One region of the Paenibacillus sp. PAMC21692 genome, then DNA from elsewhere that is predicted to be linked to it. Evidence: riboswitches for the same ligand, from Rfam matches in the RefSeq annotation. Region 1 holds a riboswitch; the other holds the start of a gene.
The links. A riboswitch is a leader RNA that binds a small molecule or an ion and turns the genes downstream of it on or off. The one in region 1 is predicted to bind ZMP and ZTP.

Region 2: another riboswitch for ZMP and ZTP. It lies ahead of H7F31_RS24730 (bifunctional 5,10-methylenetetrahydrofolate dehydrogenase/5,10-methenyltetrahydrofolate cyclohydrolase); the one in region 1 lies ahead of rpiB (ribose 5-phosphate isomerase B).

Annotation. Positions count from the first base shown of each region.
Region 1 covers NZ_CP060293.1:1,202,670-1,210,253, forward strand. The annotation lists gene H7F31_RS04850 (L-threonylcarbamoyladenylate synthase) at 133-1,278, shown strand; gene H7F31_RS04855 (manganese efflux pump MntP) at 1,316-1,903, shown strand; gene H7F31_RS04860 (low molecular weight protein arginine phosphatase) at 1,956-2,546, shown strand; ZMP/ZTP riboswitch at 2,619-2,699, shown strand; gene rpiB (ribose 5-phosphate isomerase B) at 2,955-3,413, shown strand; gene H7F31_RS04870 (TIGR01440 family protein) at 3,673-4,281, shown strand; gene glyA (serine hydroxymethyltransferase) at 4,321-5,568, shown strand; gene H7F31_RS04880 (peptide ABC transporter substrate-binding protein) at 6,950-7,584, shown strand, end outside.
Region 2 covers NZ_CP060293.1:6,033,709-6,041,292, reverse strand. The annotation lists gene H7F31_RS24745 (YitT family protein) at 47-916, shown strand; gene H7F31_RS24740 (iron chaperone) at 931-1,302, shown strand; gene H7F31_RS24735 (NAD(P)H-dependent flavin oxidoreductase) at 1,318-2,388, shown strand; ZMP/ZTP riboswitch at 2,479-2,558, shown strand; gene H7F31_RS24730 (bifunctional 5,10-methylenetetrahydrofolate dehydrogenase/5,10-methenyltetrahydrofolate cyclohydrolase) at 2,615-3,472, shown strand; gene H7F31_RS24725 (arsenic resistance protein) at 3,469-4,437, opposite strand; gene H7F31_RS24720 (hypothetical protein) at 4,707-6,755, shown strand; gene H7F31_RS24715 (extracellular solute-binding protein) at 6,843-7,584, shown strand, end outside.

The DNA.
Region 1 (7,584 bases):
CTTGTGCTATAATAACGGTGCAACGGTTATTTTAAATATAGCAAGGATTGAATCATACAGATGATCGAGACTATAGTTTGGCAATCAGGCCCTTCGAGCTATGCGACTGGCGGCAACGCACCGGGCAGCGTGATGGGCGGCGATGCGCTCAGAGGGAAAGCGCAGGCAACGGGGGAGCTCTCTGTGGCAACTGGGAAACCCTCCAAGGCAACAGAGGAGCTCTCTGTGGCAACTGGGGGACCCTCCAGGGCAGCGGACGAGCTTTCCATGGCGGCGGACAAGCTGCGTTCTGGCGGGCTGGTGGCCTTTCCCACCGAGACGGTATACGGCCTCGGCGCGGATGCGAGGAGCGACGAAGCTGTCGCAGGCATCTTCGAGGCGAAGGGGCGTCCTTCCGACAACCCGCTGATCGTGCATATCGCGCGCCGGGAGCAGCTCGACGAGCTGACGGTGTCCGTCTCTTCGCTGGAGAAGGCACTTATGACGGCCTTTTGGCCGGGGCCGCTCACGCTCGTGCTGCCCGCCCAAAAAGGAGCGCTGTCGCCGCTGGTGACTGCGGGGCTGTCCACCGTCGCCGTCCGGATGCCGGATCATCCCGTCGCGCTGGAGCTGTTGCGGCAGGCCGACTGCCCCGTCGCGGCGCCGAGCGCCAATCGGTCGGGCCGTCCCAGCCCGACGACGGCCGCGCATGTGCTGGAGGATCTCGGAGGCCGCATACACGGCATCGTGGACGGCGGAGCGACCGGCGTTGGGCTGGAGTCTACGGTCGTGCAGCTGGAAGACAACGGCCTTGTCCGCATCCTGCGACCGGGAGGCATAACGTCGGAGCAGCTTCAGGCTGCGCTGCCGGAGGCCGTCGTCGTAACCGACGACGAGCTGCATGGGGAGTCTGCCCCGCGTTCTCCGGGCATGAAGTACACGCATTATGCGCCGCGCGGCGAGCTGACGCTGGTGAGCGGCGACGACCGCGACATCGTGGCAGCCGCCATCCAGCATGCCGTGGAGGACTGCGCGTCCGTCGGCATCGCGACCGGCGTGTTGGCATTCGACGAAAGGGCGGCGCAGTACAAGGCGGATCTCGTCGTCGGCATGGGCAGCGAGGCGTTGCCCCAGGAGGCGGCCAAGCGCCTGTACGCCGCGCTGCGCGAGTTCGATGCCGCGGGCATTCAGCGGATCTGGGCAGAAACGCCAGAACCGGACGGGATCGGCGCTGCGCTTCTCAATCGGATGGTCAAGGCGGCAGGCGGCCGCATCCTAATCGCAAATCCCAGGAATTAGTATGAACGACCTCTTGTCCGCATATGTTGGTTAGAGAATGCGCGGTGGACAAGGGGAGATTGGATTGGGAGATGCGAATCTATTTGCCGGGCAAGTGCTGACGCTGTTGTGCATAGCGGCGGCGCTAGGCTTTGACGCTTTTTCGCTTGGCCTGGGCATCGGGCTTAAGGGAATCAGGGTACGGGATATTCTGAGGTTGGGCTTCGTGATCGGACTGTTCCACGTCTTGATGCCGATCGGAGGCTTAATGACGGGACAACTTGTCAGCGATATGTTGGGGCAAGTTGCATCGACTGCCGCTGGCGTGCTGCTCATTCTTCTCGGTTGCCATATGATGTACAGCTCGTTCAAGGGCGAAGAGGTGCGGTCTTTCGATCACCGCACGGCCTGGGGGCTGCTGGTGCTTGCGTTCAGCGTCAGCATCGACGCCTTCTCGGTGGGTATTACGCTGGGCATGTTCTCGGCGGATCTGTGGCTGACCATTACTCTGTTCGGATTAATCGGCGCGTTAATGTCTATGATGGGCTTGTTGCTGGGCAGGAAAGTCGGCGGCAATCTGGGCGAATACGGCGAGGCATTTGGAGGCGCGATCCTGCTCGTATTCGGCGTATTATTTGTCCTTTAACGCAGAAGGGCGCTGAGCCCATACTAATCGAATGAGAAAGGGGAACACAAGGATGAAACGAATCTTGTTCGTCTGTACCGGCAACACATGCCGCTCTCCGATGGCCGAGGCGCTGCTAAGAGAGCAAGCGGCCAGGAGGGGCATAACGGTAGCCGTCCGATCCGCCGGCGTGTCCACCGTCGACGGTCTTCCGATCTCCTCTCATGCACTCGAGGCGCTCCGCAGAAAGGATATCGCGCATAACGGTTCCTCCCGTGCTTTGACGGCTGAGGCCGTTGCTTGGGCGGATCTCATTTTGACGATGACCACGGGGCATAAGCGAAGCTTGCTTCATGTCCATCCGGATGCGGTGGACAAGACGTATACGCTCAAGGAGTTCGCGGGGGCGGATGCCGCCGTGCTGAAAAATATCGAGGAGCTCGAAAGCCTGTATTCCGACATGCAAATGAAGGGCGCGATTGGACAGCAGTTAACGAGCGAGGAGCGCAGGCGGATGCTGGAGCTGGAGCGAAGCATTCCCAGCTTTGATATCGCCGATCCCTTTGGAGGCGCGTTATCCACCTACGAGAGCTGCTCCGGAGAGATCGAGGATGCGGTCCGCAAGCTGCTCGACAAGCTGTCGGGTCGGAGTCTGATCAAGTGAAAACGGGCGTTTTTCCTCCGAATTCCGGATTGCTTTATATTACGCCATGAGATATGATGAATATACAAACACGGTTTCCGATGTAACTGGCGACGGAAGTGGGTAACCACGGTGGAGCATCGGAATATACGGCCGGTCGCCTGGGCAAAGAGCGTCATGCTGCAAAGCATGTCTGCTCTTTTTTTCGTTTTTTTCAAGATGCAAGAATGCATAAGCTGTCGCTTAGCCGCTTTGCCTTGCCTGTACGGTTATCGGATGTCGTTCGCGGTCGGCTGTTGTCGAATTCTTAACATAAAGCAGGACAACTCCGATAGAGCTTTTCCCGCCGTAGAGGTATACTAACAGCATGAGGGGATTTGCCTAGTGCAAGGAACCGGGCAAGGAAATTCTGGAGAAGAGGTGTTGGCATTGAAGATTGCGATTGGAGCCGACCATGCGGGCTACCGCTTGAAGGATGTAATCGTTCCGTTATTGGAGTCGCTTGGACACGAGATTGAGGATGTCGGCTGCGACTGCAGCCAGTCCGTGGATTATCCGGATTATGCTATGCCGGTCTGCGAATCGGTTGTCTCGGGCAAAGCCGAGCGTGGCATTTTAATCTGCGGCACGGGCATTGGCATGTCGATTGCCGCGAACAAGGTTCCGGGTATTCGCTGCGCGCTTGTGCATGATTTGTTCTCCGCGCAAGCGACGCGCGAGCATAACGATACAAACGTGCTTGCCATGGGCGAACGCATTATCGGACCGGGCGTAGCCGAAGAGATCGTCAAGGTGTGGCTGTCGACTCCGTTCTCCAACGGCGAGCGTCATGTAGGCCGCGTCAACAAAGTGATGGAGATCGAGAAAAAGTTCAACTCGCGTTCCTAATAGTGCGAGTTCAAAAAGTTCGATTTTCAGTACCGAGAAGATTGAAGGCAACTAGAAACTGAGGAGCGGAGCGTAGCAGAGCTACGTGAGCACCTGCAATGTTTCCGGAGGAAACATACTTCGAAAGCATACGCTTAGGTTCGGTTGAGTTTAATATTCGATGTCGAGTAAGCTTCTCGGTATACTTCGTAATGGGAATCGGACTTTTTGAACAACCTCTTAATAGCGCGGGCGATTCCTTAGTAGGAGGCGTTGAACGATGACGACGGAGAAGCGAATCCCCGATCCATCCCTCTGGTCCGCCGATGTCGAGCGCATCGTCCGGGAGCTGGCCGAAGCCGGCCGCCTGCGCGCCCACGAGCTGCTCGTAATCGGCGCCAGTACCAGCGAAGTAATCGGCGAGCGAATCGGCACGGCAGGCGCGCTTGAGGCCGCTGCCGCCATATATGCGGGCGTGGAGGCAGCACGCAAAGATCTTGCATTCATTCCCGCCTATCAATGCTGCGAGCATCTAAACCGGGCGCTTGTTCTGGAAGAAGAAGCGGCTCGGCGATACGGTCTTGAGCTTGTGCATGCCGTACCTATTCCCAAAGCTGGAGGGTCGATGGCGGCTTATGCCTACGGCAAGCTTTCGAATCCCTGTCTCGTGGAGTCGATTCAGGCTCATGCGGGTATAGACATCGGGGATACGTTTATTGGGATGCATTTAAAGAGGGTTGCGGTACCCGTACGTCCTTCTATCCGTTCCATCGGGAATGGACATGTGACGATGGCCATAACCAGACCGAAGCTTATAGGCGGCGCTCGCGCCGTATATGAGCCGCAGAACGTCTTAACCGCCGAACAATCGGCGGATCACTGCGAGTAATGAACCACACTATATTCTATTTCAGGAGGAATCATCATTATGGAACATCTACGTAATCAAGATCCAGAGGTATTGAAGGCACTTGGCCTTGAGCTGCAACGCCAACGCGACAACATCGAGCTGATCGCGTCCGAAAACATCGTAAGCGAAGCTGTCCTTGAAGCTATGGGCTCCGTATTGACGAACAAGTATGCGGAAGGCTACCCGGGCAAACGTTACTATGGCGGCTGCGAGCATGTCGATATCGTCGAGGATCTGGCCCGCGATCGCGCCAAGGAGCTGTTCGGCGCCGAGCACGTAAACGTACAGCCGCATTCCGGCGCACAAGCGAACATGGCTGTGTACCTGGCTGCTCTTAAGCCTGGCGACACCGTACTCGGTATGAACCTGGCTCATGGCGGTCACTTGACGCACGGCAGCCCGGTTAACGCATCCGGCTTGCTGTATAACTTCGTGGCTTACGGCGTACAAGAGGATTCCTTCACCATCGATTACGAAGAAGTTCGCAAGCTGGCGTTCAAACACCGTCCTCGCATGCTCGTGGCGGGCGCGAGCGCTTATCCGCGCATCATCGACTTCGAGAAGCTGGGCCAAATCGCGAACGAAGTCGGCGCGCTCTTCATGGTCGACATGGCGCATATCGCTGGTCTGGTTGCAGCCGGTCTTCACCCAAGCCCGGTGCCGCATGCCCATTTCGTTACGACAACAACGCATAAGACGCTTCGCGGACCTCGCGGCGGCATGATCATGTGTCGCAAGTCCTGGGCGGCAGCCATCGACAAGGCCGTATTCCCAGGCTCCCAAGGCGGCCCTCTAATGCATATCATCGCAGCGAAAGCAGTTGCGCTGGGAGAGGCTTTGCAGCCATCCTTCAAGGAATACGCCCAGAACGTCGTGAACAACGCGAAGGTGCTCTCCGAGGAGCTTCTGTCCAAGGGCATCAACATCGTATCCGGCGGCACGGACAACCATCTGATGCTGATCGATACGCGCAGCCTAAACATTACGGGCAAAGCTGCCGAGCATGTACTCGACGAAGTAGGCATTACCGTCAACAAAAACGCGATTCCATTCGACCCGACGAGCCCGTTCGTCACGAGCGGCATCCGTGTGGGCACGCCTGCGGCTACGGCTCGCGGCATGAACGAAGATGCGATGAAGGTCATCGCGGAAGTTATCGCGCTGGTGCTCAAAAATCCGGAAGACGGCGCAACATTGGATAAGGCTCGCGGTATGGTGCGCGATTTGACGGCTCAATTCCCGCTCTACCCAAGCATCAACTACTAGGTCGTGTCTGAAAACCCGCTCTGGGGCATCTTTCACCGCCTTTCCGCCCCCTGCTTCGTCACTTTTGCTTGACGTACCCCCGGTACGGCTTCACAAAAGTTCCTTGCATGAAACGAAAATTCGGCAAAATCTGCTCCCCTCGGAGTATTCGGACACGCCCTAATTAAAAACTTTGCATGAAAAAAGCACCGTTGTGGCAAAATGCTACAACGGTGCTTTTTTGTCGTTTGAGGAAATGATGCAACCATTTCGAATGTGGATAACAAACGGAGTTAGGCCAAATTCTAACGGATAGTATGAGGTTGCCTATTCATTGTGCAAAGGTGAAATTGCGGGCAAGTGTCCGGTAAAAAATGAACGGGAGCAACTGTAACGGAAATGAAAGACGTTATTTCGGCAAAAAGCGGTCCCTTTGCAAATCTAATGGAACTGACAGCCCTTATGATGGGCAAAAGTCCGCGATTTGCCTGGATTTCTCACGAATAACGTCGCAGAGTTCCGTTAGATTTTGATATCAGGCCAAACGATCCCTATAAGGGCCCTCATTTCCGTTGATAGGTTGCCGGCGATTGATTGCAGCTTCATTGCCAGTTTTGCACACAATGATCGACGGCCTTCGGTATCGCCGTTATATGGTAGAAAAAAAGCAAAAGCTGCTCGGATGGTTCAAATAGGGGCGTGTGTGTCTATTAGATTTAAGAAACATCATCAAATCGAAAAACGGCGATGGCTCCTGACCGATGATAAGACAACCGTTTTACCTAGAGGCCCTTAGAAGGCTATATTATGAAGTCAAACTGTTCCAAATGGTCGAATAGCGGCACTGAGTTTAGTTAGGTTAATTACATTAATTTAATATGTAAAAATATAACTATAATGTAATCTTGGTTTCAATAAAATCTATGGTGGATTTTGTTCTAAAACGCCTTGAAATGAAGAAAAGATACGAAAATAAGAATCGTGATGAAGTTAAAAACCGGAACCAATAAATAATCATCCCCCGATAAAGTGGAAGTGGATGCAACATTGTACAAGCGTATAGACGCGTTAAAATATCAATACATAGGCGCATTATCGCCTGAATGCTCTAATGCATATACGTATTAGTGCAAATTCGCGTCAACGCGTTAAAGGTATGGAAACATGGCGATTTGTCAGGCGGCTCATAATGTTTCCGATCTAGGGACATAGTAAAAAAGCGGCTGGAAAGTTTTTCGAAGAAGTTGTCGGTTGACAATTATTAATTTTTGGTTGTATATTGTTTAACGTCGAATAAATAATAATTCATGTGAGAAATGATGACATTTTCAATGAAATTCAGTTTTCAAGTCACATTAACACGGCTGTAAAAAATTATATATAAAATTAGGAGTTGATGTATGTGAAAGGGAGTTTCAAAAAGCCGGCACAGTTCATGCTAGTTTTGATCGTCGCATTCAGCATGCTTTTGACTGCATGTACAAGCAACAACAACAAAGCGGCTAATCCGGGCAACAATGACGGCAACAACACCGGATCGGAAACGCCAGCTGCTCCGCAAGAATTCCGCTTCACTCTTGCAAGCGAACCGCCAAGCTTGGATCCTGCTCTGATGACGGACGCCCAGTCCAGCATTGTGGCTGCAGGTTTGTATGAGGGCCTTACTCGTCTGAACACAAAGGGCGAGCCTGAAAATGCAATCGCTAAAGAACTGACTGCTTCAGAAGATGGCAAGACGTACACGATTAAACTCCGTGACGACGTTAAATGGAGCAACGGCGACCCTGTAACAGCAAACGACTTCGAATATGCTTGGAAACGCAGCTTGAACCCTGAGACGGCGTCCGAGTATGCATATATGTTGTTCTACCTTGAGAACGGCGAGAAATACAACGCCGGCGAAGCTACCGCTGACGACGTAGGCGTTAAAGCGCTGGACGAATACACGTTGGAAGTGAAGCTCTATACTCCTGCACCTTACTTCCCGAGCTTGCTTGCTCACTACACATACCTGCCCGTGCATCCAGCAACTGTCGA
Region 2 (7,584 bases), 3.8 Mb from region 1:
CACATTTAATGGTGCCAGGATATGAAAATAGGAAATGAGGTCAAGAATGAAGACGGAGAACAAGACAACTGCAGTATGGAACATTATATTACGAGGCGTTATTGTTGTAATTGGTGCCTTAATTACAGCCTACGGCCTTGAAGCCGTTTTAATTCCGAACAACGTATCCGATGGAGGCGTGACAGGTCTCAGTATCGTAGGGTCAAGGCTCTTCGATCTGCCTTTAGGTCTTCTCATTGCAATTCTAAATATACCGTTTGTCTATTTGGGCTATAAGCAGATTGGCAGAAGCTTCGCGATTTATTCCGTGCTCGGTATCGCTTCGCTGGCGGCCGGCACCTTCTTTATGCATCATATTACGCCGATCGTGGAAGGCGATACGCTGCTTGTTACCGTTGTCGGCGGTATTATCATCGGTCTGGGAATGGGTCTTGCGCTGAGGAACGGCGGCGCGCTGGACGGCATTGATATGCTGGCGGTACTGCTCTCGCGGAAGCTTCCGTTCGGAACAAGCGATATGATCCTGTTCCTTAACGTATTCGTTTTTATCGTTGTATCGACAGTCTTTGGCTTAAAGGGGGCTATCCTGTCGGGAATCGCTTACTTTATCGCTTCGAAAGTCATACATATCGTCGAGGAAGGCTTGAGCGGAGCCAAAACGTTTAAAATCATTACCAAACATCCAGAGATGATGATCGAAACGATTCGTGATCGACTGGGCCGCGGTGCTACGTATGGCGTGGTGCAGGGCGGTTATACAAATGAACATTTCAAAGAAATTACATGCGTTATCAACCGCTTGGAAGAACGGAAGATGAAAGAAATTATTCGCGAAATCGACGAGAATGCTTTTATCATGGTGTATGAAGTGGCTGAAGTTAAAGGCGGCAGCTTTAAGAAAAAGGACATTCACTAGGAGCGGATCATCAAATGGAAGCATTTGCGGAATATTTGGATGGTATCGGAAACCCGGAGCACCGGGCACGGGTGGAAGAGGTATTTGCTTGGGTGAAGGAGAAGTTCCCGGAGCTGGTGCCTAAGCTGGCTTGGAATCAGCCGATGTTCACCGATCACGACACTTTTATTATAGGCTTCAGCGTGTCCAAACAGCATATGGCTGTTGCGCCTGAGCGTGCAGGCATGAACTATTTTGCAGAAGAAATTGTACAAGCTGGACACGATCATACCAAAGAGCTGGTTCGCTTTAAGTGGAACCGTCCGTTTGACTACGGCCTATTAGAGAAAATGATCGAGTTTAATATCCACGATAAGGCGGACTGCACGACATTTTGGCGCAAATAGTAGGGGAGGAAGAGCATGGAAACCGAACTGACACGCCGACTCGCCATTCAATACCCAATATTGCAAGCGCCAATGGCCGGTGGTCCCTCGACCCCGGATCTGGTTGCTGCAGTATCAAACGCCGGAGGGCTTGGGAGCATCGGGGCAGGTTACCTGTCGCCAGAACAAATCAGGCAAACGATTCGGGAGGTCAAACAAAGGACGGATCGGCCCTTCGGCGTCAACTTGTTTGTCCCCACGCAGCCGACTACTTCTGCAGACGCCATTGCTCGAATGAATCGTCATCTTGATAAATATCGCATAGAGGCAGGTATTGTGACCAATCCGCCAATCCCCGAGTACGCGGAGTCTTTCGAAGAGCAAGTGCAAGCCGTGATGGGAGAAAATGTCTCCGTGTTTAGTTTCACGTTCGGCATACCGTCCCAGGACATCATTGAAGCCATGAAGCAGCATGGGATTCATGTCATAGGCACAGCAACGACAGTCGAAGAAGCTATTAAGCTGGAATCCGCCGGAGTAGACGCGATTGTGGCGCAAGGAAGCGAAGCGGGAGGACATCGAGGGACGTTTCTGCCGAGTAAGACCGACGCTCTGATAGGTACTATGGCTTTGGTGCCTCAGATCGCGGATCATGTTTCGGTTCCGATTATCGCATCGGGAGGCATCATGGATGGGCGCGGGCTTGTAGCAAGCCTCGTTTTGGGAGCTTCCGCCGTGCAGATGGGAACCGCATTTTTGGCAAGCCATGAGAGCGGCGCACATACCGTCTACAAAGGTAGAATTCTTGCATCCAGCGAAGATGCCACCGAGGTCACATCCGCCTATTCGGGCAAAGCGGCGCGAGGCATTTTGACGGAGTACATGAAGGATATGCGTACCTATCAAGGGGGAATCCCCGACTATCCGATTCAGCACGCAATGACGAAAGAAATTCGCCAAGCGGCTTCCAAAGCCAATAATCCGGAGCTTATGTCTCTCTGGGCCGGGCAGGGACTCCGGTTAGCCAAAGAACGCGGGGCAGCAGACATCGTGGAACAGACGATGGAGCAAGCGCATCTCCTTATGGAAAGCTTGGGCAAGTCATAGTTAAAAAGCAGCCGGTCCCGACGGGCCGGCAATAAAGGAAACAAAATGCTTGAAGTTGTTTGAAAGTTCGGACTATAATGGGGTTAGATGAAGGGTATGTGTGACTGGCGTAACGTGGGGTACCACGAGGGAGCACATATTTTATACGGCCGAACGCCTGGGCAGAGGTAAGGGGATTATCCCCTTGCCTCTTTATGTTTGAACAGGAGCAGAAAGGGCTGATGAAATGAAAGAAGAAAAGTTGATCTTGGACGGTAATCGCGTTGCGGCCGCTATGAAGGAGGGATTAGTCGAACAAATCAAACGTCTCTCCGAGAAAGAAATTGTCCCGTGTCTGGCAACCATTTTGGTTGGCGACGATCCGTCGTCAGCCACTTATGTCCGAATGAAAGGAAATGCATGCGCCAGACTTGGTATACGCTCCATCCGTGTTGAACTTCCTTCGACTGCCACGACAGAAGAGCTGATTGCGGAAATAAACAAGCTTAACGAAGATCCCCATGTTCATGGCATCTTGTTGCAGCATCCCGTTCCTCATCATATTGACGAAAGGGCTGCATTCGAGGCAATCCGAATAGAGAAGGATGTAGATGGCGTAACCACGATAGGATTCGCTCAGAACGCCTTTGGTTTCGCCGATTTTCCTTCGTGTACGCCAGCCGCGATCATCGCCATTTTGGATTACTACAATATTCCGATTGAAGGAAAACATGCCGTTGTAATTGGAAGAAGTCCGATCCTTGGGAAACCGGTATCCGTTATGCTCCTAAACAGAAATGCGACAGTGACCATATGTCATTCCAAAACGGCCAATCTGGCAGGGCTGGTACGTTTAGGCGATATCGTAGTTGCTGCTGTCGGCAAGCCGAATTTTGTTCAGGGCGACTGGATCAAGCCGGGAGCCGTAGTCGTCGATGCCGGCTACAACAAAGGCAATATCGGAGATGTCGATTATGAAGCTTGTCTGGAGAACGCCTCCGCGATAACTCCCGTTCCGGCTGGCGTTGGACCCGTCACTATTGCTGCATTGCTCAAACATACGGTCGAAGCGGCTGAAAGGTTTTCAGCGAAATCGGTGCTCTAGTGCCTGCCTCTCAGCAGACTCCTGGGAACAACACGGATGTAAATAAGTTCCCCTATAAGCTCTACAATGGTTTGAGTAACGATTACGGCGGATACTAACCCGTTTAATGGTTCGGGCAATGCAAGCGCGAAAGGCAGGACGACCAGGGAGTTGCGTGTTCCGCTGCTAAAGATCAGCGCTCTCCCTGCTCCGACATCCAGCCGGAAGATGTGCGCAACGAAGCGGGCGACTAGTGGGACAATGATCATATAAGCGACATAGACAGGGATGACTTGGCTAATAAAGTCGATAGATTGATAAAGTTTGCTGATTTGCGAAGCTACGACGACGAACAACGTCAGCGCCATAAAAGGAACCGGCAGCCATGCTGCGGCATCAAGAAATACGATGCCGCGCGGCTGCCTTTTCGCCCATAGCTGCGTTAGAAGAGCAAGGAGCAGAGGGACAACGATGAGACCCAAAAAAGCCTCCAGAAAGGGCTGTGCCCTCACAACTTCAGCTGTTTGATTCCCCATGAATACCCAAAGGTAAAAGGGCAGCAATATCATTTGTGAAACAAAAAGCAATGGCGTTGCAACCAGAATAAGTTTTTCGTCCCCGCGGCCAAGATGTGTAAAAACGATGACGTAATCAATGCAGGGTGTGAGCAAAACTAGAAATACGCCTAATAAAAGGGCCGGGTCGACCGGAAGAAACCGGGTTAACCCCCAAACAATGAGGGGAACGGCTATGTAATTCATGATTAAAAGCGCGTAAATGAACTGTCGATTCGTTAAGGATTCTTTTAGACGAAGAAACGGTATTTGCGTAAACATGCCGAACATTAAGATGCCAAGCACGATCGAGATGGAACGGTCTAAATAACCGCTTGCTTGCGGCCATATCAAACCTGCTCCTGCTGCAATCAAGAGAATAATCGCATAGAGCCATACTTGATTCTTCTCCAGTTGTTCCCTTGCACTCATTTTTTCTGTTCCATCCCCTCCATACATCGTTTTGTAAGTATAGCTTTGAACGGGTTGCGGTGTAAATAACAGTGATCATAATCAGATCAAGCTCGCTGCGGGAGTATCGCAGGCTGGGCAGCATTTTCTAGTCTGCTGGTCCGCACGGCCAGGTAAACAATTGTCGATAAAAGTAAAGAGAAGGTTATAGAGCTGCGCCACTTAAGTTCCTTATACTGTCTGCAAGGCGATGCAACGGCAACAGGCATGCCTGCAGAAGGGGGAGCGATATGGGAAGTTTTGCTTATAAATTGCGGTTTGTGTTGAAGCCAGGGCATCTGGAGGAACAGAGGCTGCAGGATTTGCTGGCATTTTGCCGGGAGGCGCAGATCGATGAGGTGATGTTTTTCATTGATCCGATGAACCTGCGTCATGTGACGGAAGCGGAGGCGGCAGCGTGGCTGGATGCTATCGCGCGGGCGAAGCCCGCGGTCGAGGCGCTAGGGGTGGCGGTATCGATCAATCCCTTGAACACGATGATCCATGACTCGGCAGGCAACCAATTGCTGCCTGATCAGCCATTTCGGCGGATGGTGGATGTGAGGGGTACGGAATCACAGGTAGCGGTCTGCCCGCTCTGTCCAGAATGGCGGGCTTATATCGTTGCCCGATACAGGCAGTATGCCGCATTGCGGCCGCGCACCTTATGGCTGGAGGATGATTTTCGCTTCCATAATCACGCGCCGCTGGAGTGGGGCGGCTGCTTCTGCGAGGCGCATATGCAGCTCTATGCCCAGAGGGCGGGGGTGGACAGCTTGGAGCGCGAGTCGTTCCTGGCAGGGGTGCTGGCGCCTGGCGATCCCCACCCGTACCGCCAGGTATGGTTGGATTGCTGCCGCAGCACGATAGTGGAGCTTGCCGCGCTCTTGGAACAGGTAATTCATGACGTGGCGCCGCAGGCGAAGGTGGGCCTAATGTCGAGCGACCCGGCTGTCCATGCGGCGGAGGCGCGCGATTGGCACGGGCTGATGGCAGCGCTTAGCGGACCGGGAGGCGAGCCGGCAGTAATTGTACGCCCGCATCTGCCCGCATATATGGAAACCAGCGGCATGCATTACGCCTGGCACTTCCATGCCGTATCGATGCTGACGGCAGCACTGTTGCCGGAAGGGACTGAACTGTACCCGGAGCTGGAAAATGTGCCTTATACGCGATTTGCCAAGTCGGATCGCTTCCAGCAGTACCAGCTCGAGACGGCGCTGCTGCTCGGCAGCAGCGGCATCACGCTCAATATTGTGGATATGGCGGGCAATGGCATATATAAGACTGAGCAGGCCGAGCGGTGGCTGAAGCCGCTGAAGCCTTATTTGCAGGCAGTGGCGGGGATGCCGCTGCAACAACACAATATGCAGGGCGTACAGGTGCTTGTGAACGAGTTATCCGCGTATACGCTGCATACGGGCGGCGACGCGTCGATGGCCGGTCTGTATCCGCAGGAAACGTTCTGGAGCAGCCTGCTTTCGGCTTATGGCATCGCGAATCGTTTTGTTACCCAGCTGCCGGGCAATACTGAACCGGTCGCGATTGCAGGCCAAGTATTGCGCAATATCTCGAACGAGCAGATTGCCAGCCTGTTTGCGAACAACTGCGTGCTGCTGGATGGATTGGCAGTAGAGGTGCTGGTGGAGCGGGGCCTTGGCCGGCTGTGCGGCGCCAAGCGTGTGCGCTGGCATGAGCTGCAGTCCTATGAGCAGATTGGCAACAACGGGCATTGCGCCGGCATGGACCACGGTATTCTGCGCCCTTACTTGAGCATGGCGCCTTGCTTGGAAGTCGAGTATGAGGCTGATGCGGCCACGGTGCTGACGACGGTTTGCAGGCCGGACGGAGAGGCCTTGTTCCCGGGGATGGTGATTGCGAACGAGGGCGTGCTGATCCTTCCTTATCGGCAGGAGAACCCCTATGGCCTGTTGAATCCGCAACGCAGGGCAATCATTCAGCAGTTTTTGGCCTGGCGCTCCGCAATCTCGCCGCTGATGGCAGTTAGCCAGGCACCGCATGTAGCCGTATATGGCTATCGCACGCAGGATGAACAGATTGTCGCCATTGCCAATCATTCGCTGGATGATGTGTATGAGCTCGAATTGTCGGGCTTGCCGGCAGCCGGCAACTGGAAAATGCATCATTGTGCTTGCCCGGAAGGCCAAGCGCTTGATACCGAGCAGCAAGATGGAAAGTTGATAATAAAGAATAAAATACCTTTTATGTCAACTGTTGTTATACGGTGTTGTAATCCAACATCAGCTCCAGGGCAAAATCAGGTAATGAACTGTCCATGAAAGTAAAATCAAGTGTATAGAGGCTGCCGGATATCCGGTTATATAATGGGATAGTGCACAATATATCAACGAATTGGGGGCTAATCGATGGGCAGCAAGCGTATATTGCCATGGCTGATGATTGTAGTGCTGGTGTTTTTGGCTGCATGCAGCAACAGCGGCAACAAGGAGAATGAACCTGCAGGCAATGGCACGAATAACGGCAACAACACAGAAGCATCGGGAGATGGCGGCGAACGGACGACACCGATTGAATTGACCATGTTCCGGGAGAGTGCGGCAGATATCAAGTTTTTGCCCGGGGAGAGCATGGATAAGAATTCGGTCTATGATGCTATCGAACGCGATCTAGGCATTCGCATCAAAAATATTTGGGTAGCGGACGCCACCCAATACCAGCAAAAGCTGCAAATGAGCATTTCTTCAAATGATATCGCCGATCTTATGCAAGTGACGATGGCCCAACTGCAGCAGCTCGTCGAAGCCGATATGATTATGGATCTGACCGAGGTGTACGAGCAGCACGCGACACCTGAGACCAAAGCCTATATTATGGGCGATGGCGGTACTCAGCTGGATTCGGCTAAAATCGGCGGCAAGCTGATGGCGATTCCGGCGACGAATGGCCCTTACGGCGCTTCGACGCAAGTATGGATTCGCCGGGATTGGCTGAAGCAGTTGAACCTTCCTGAACCGCAGACGATGCAGGATGTGCTGGCGATTGCCGAAGCATTCGCGACCCAAGATCCGGGGGGCACAGGCAAATCGTATGCGCTTCCATTGACGAAGGACTTTTTGAATGATGCCACCTTTGATATTAAAGGCTTCT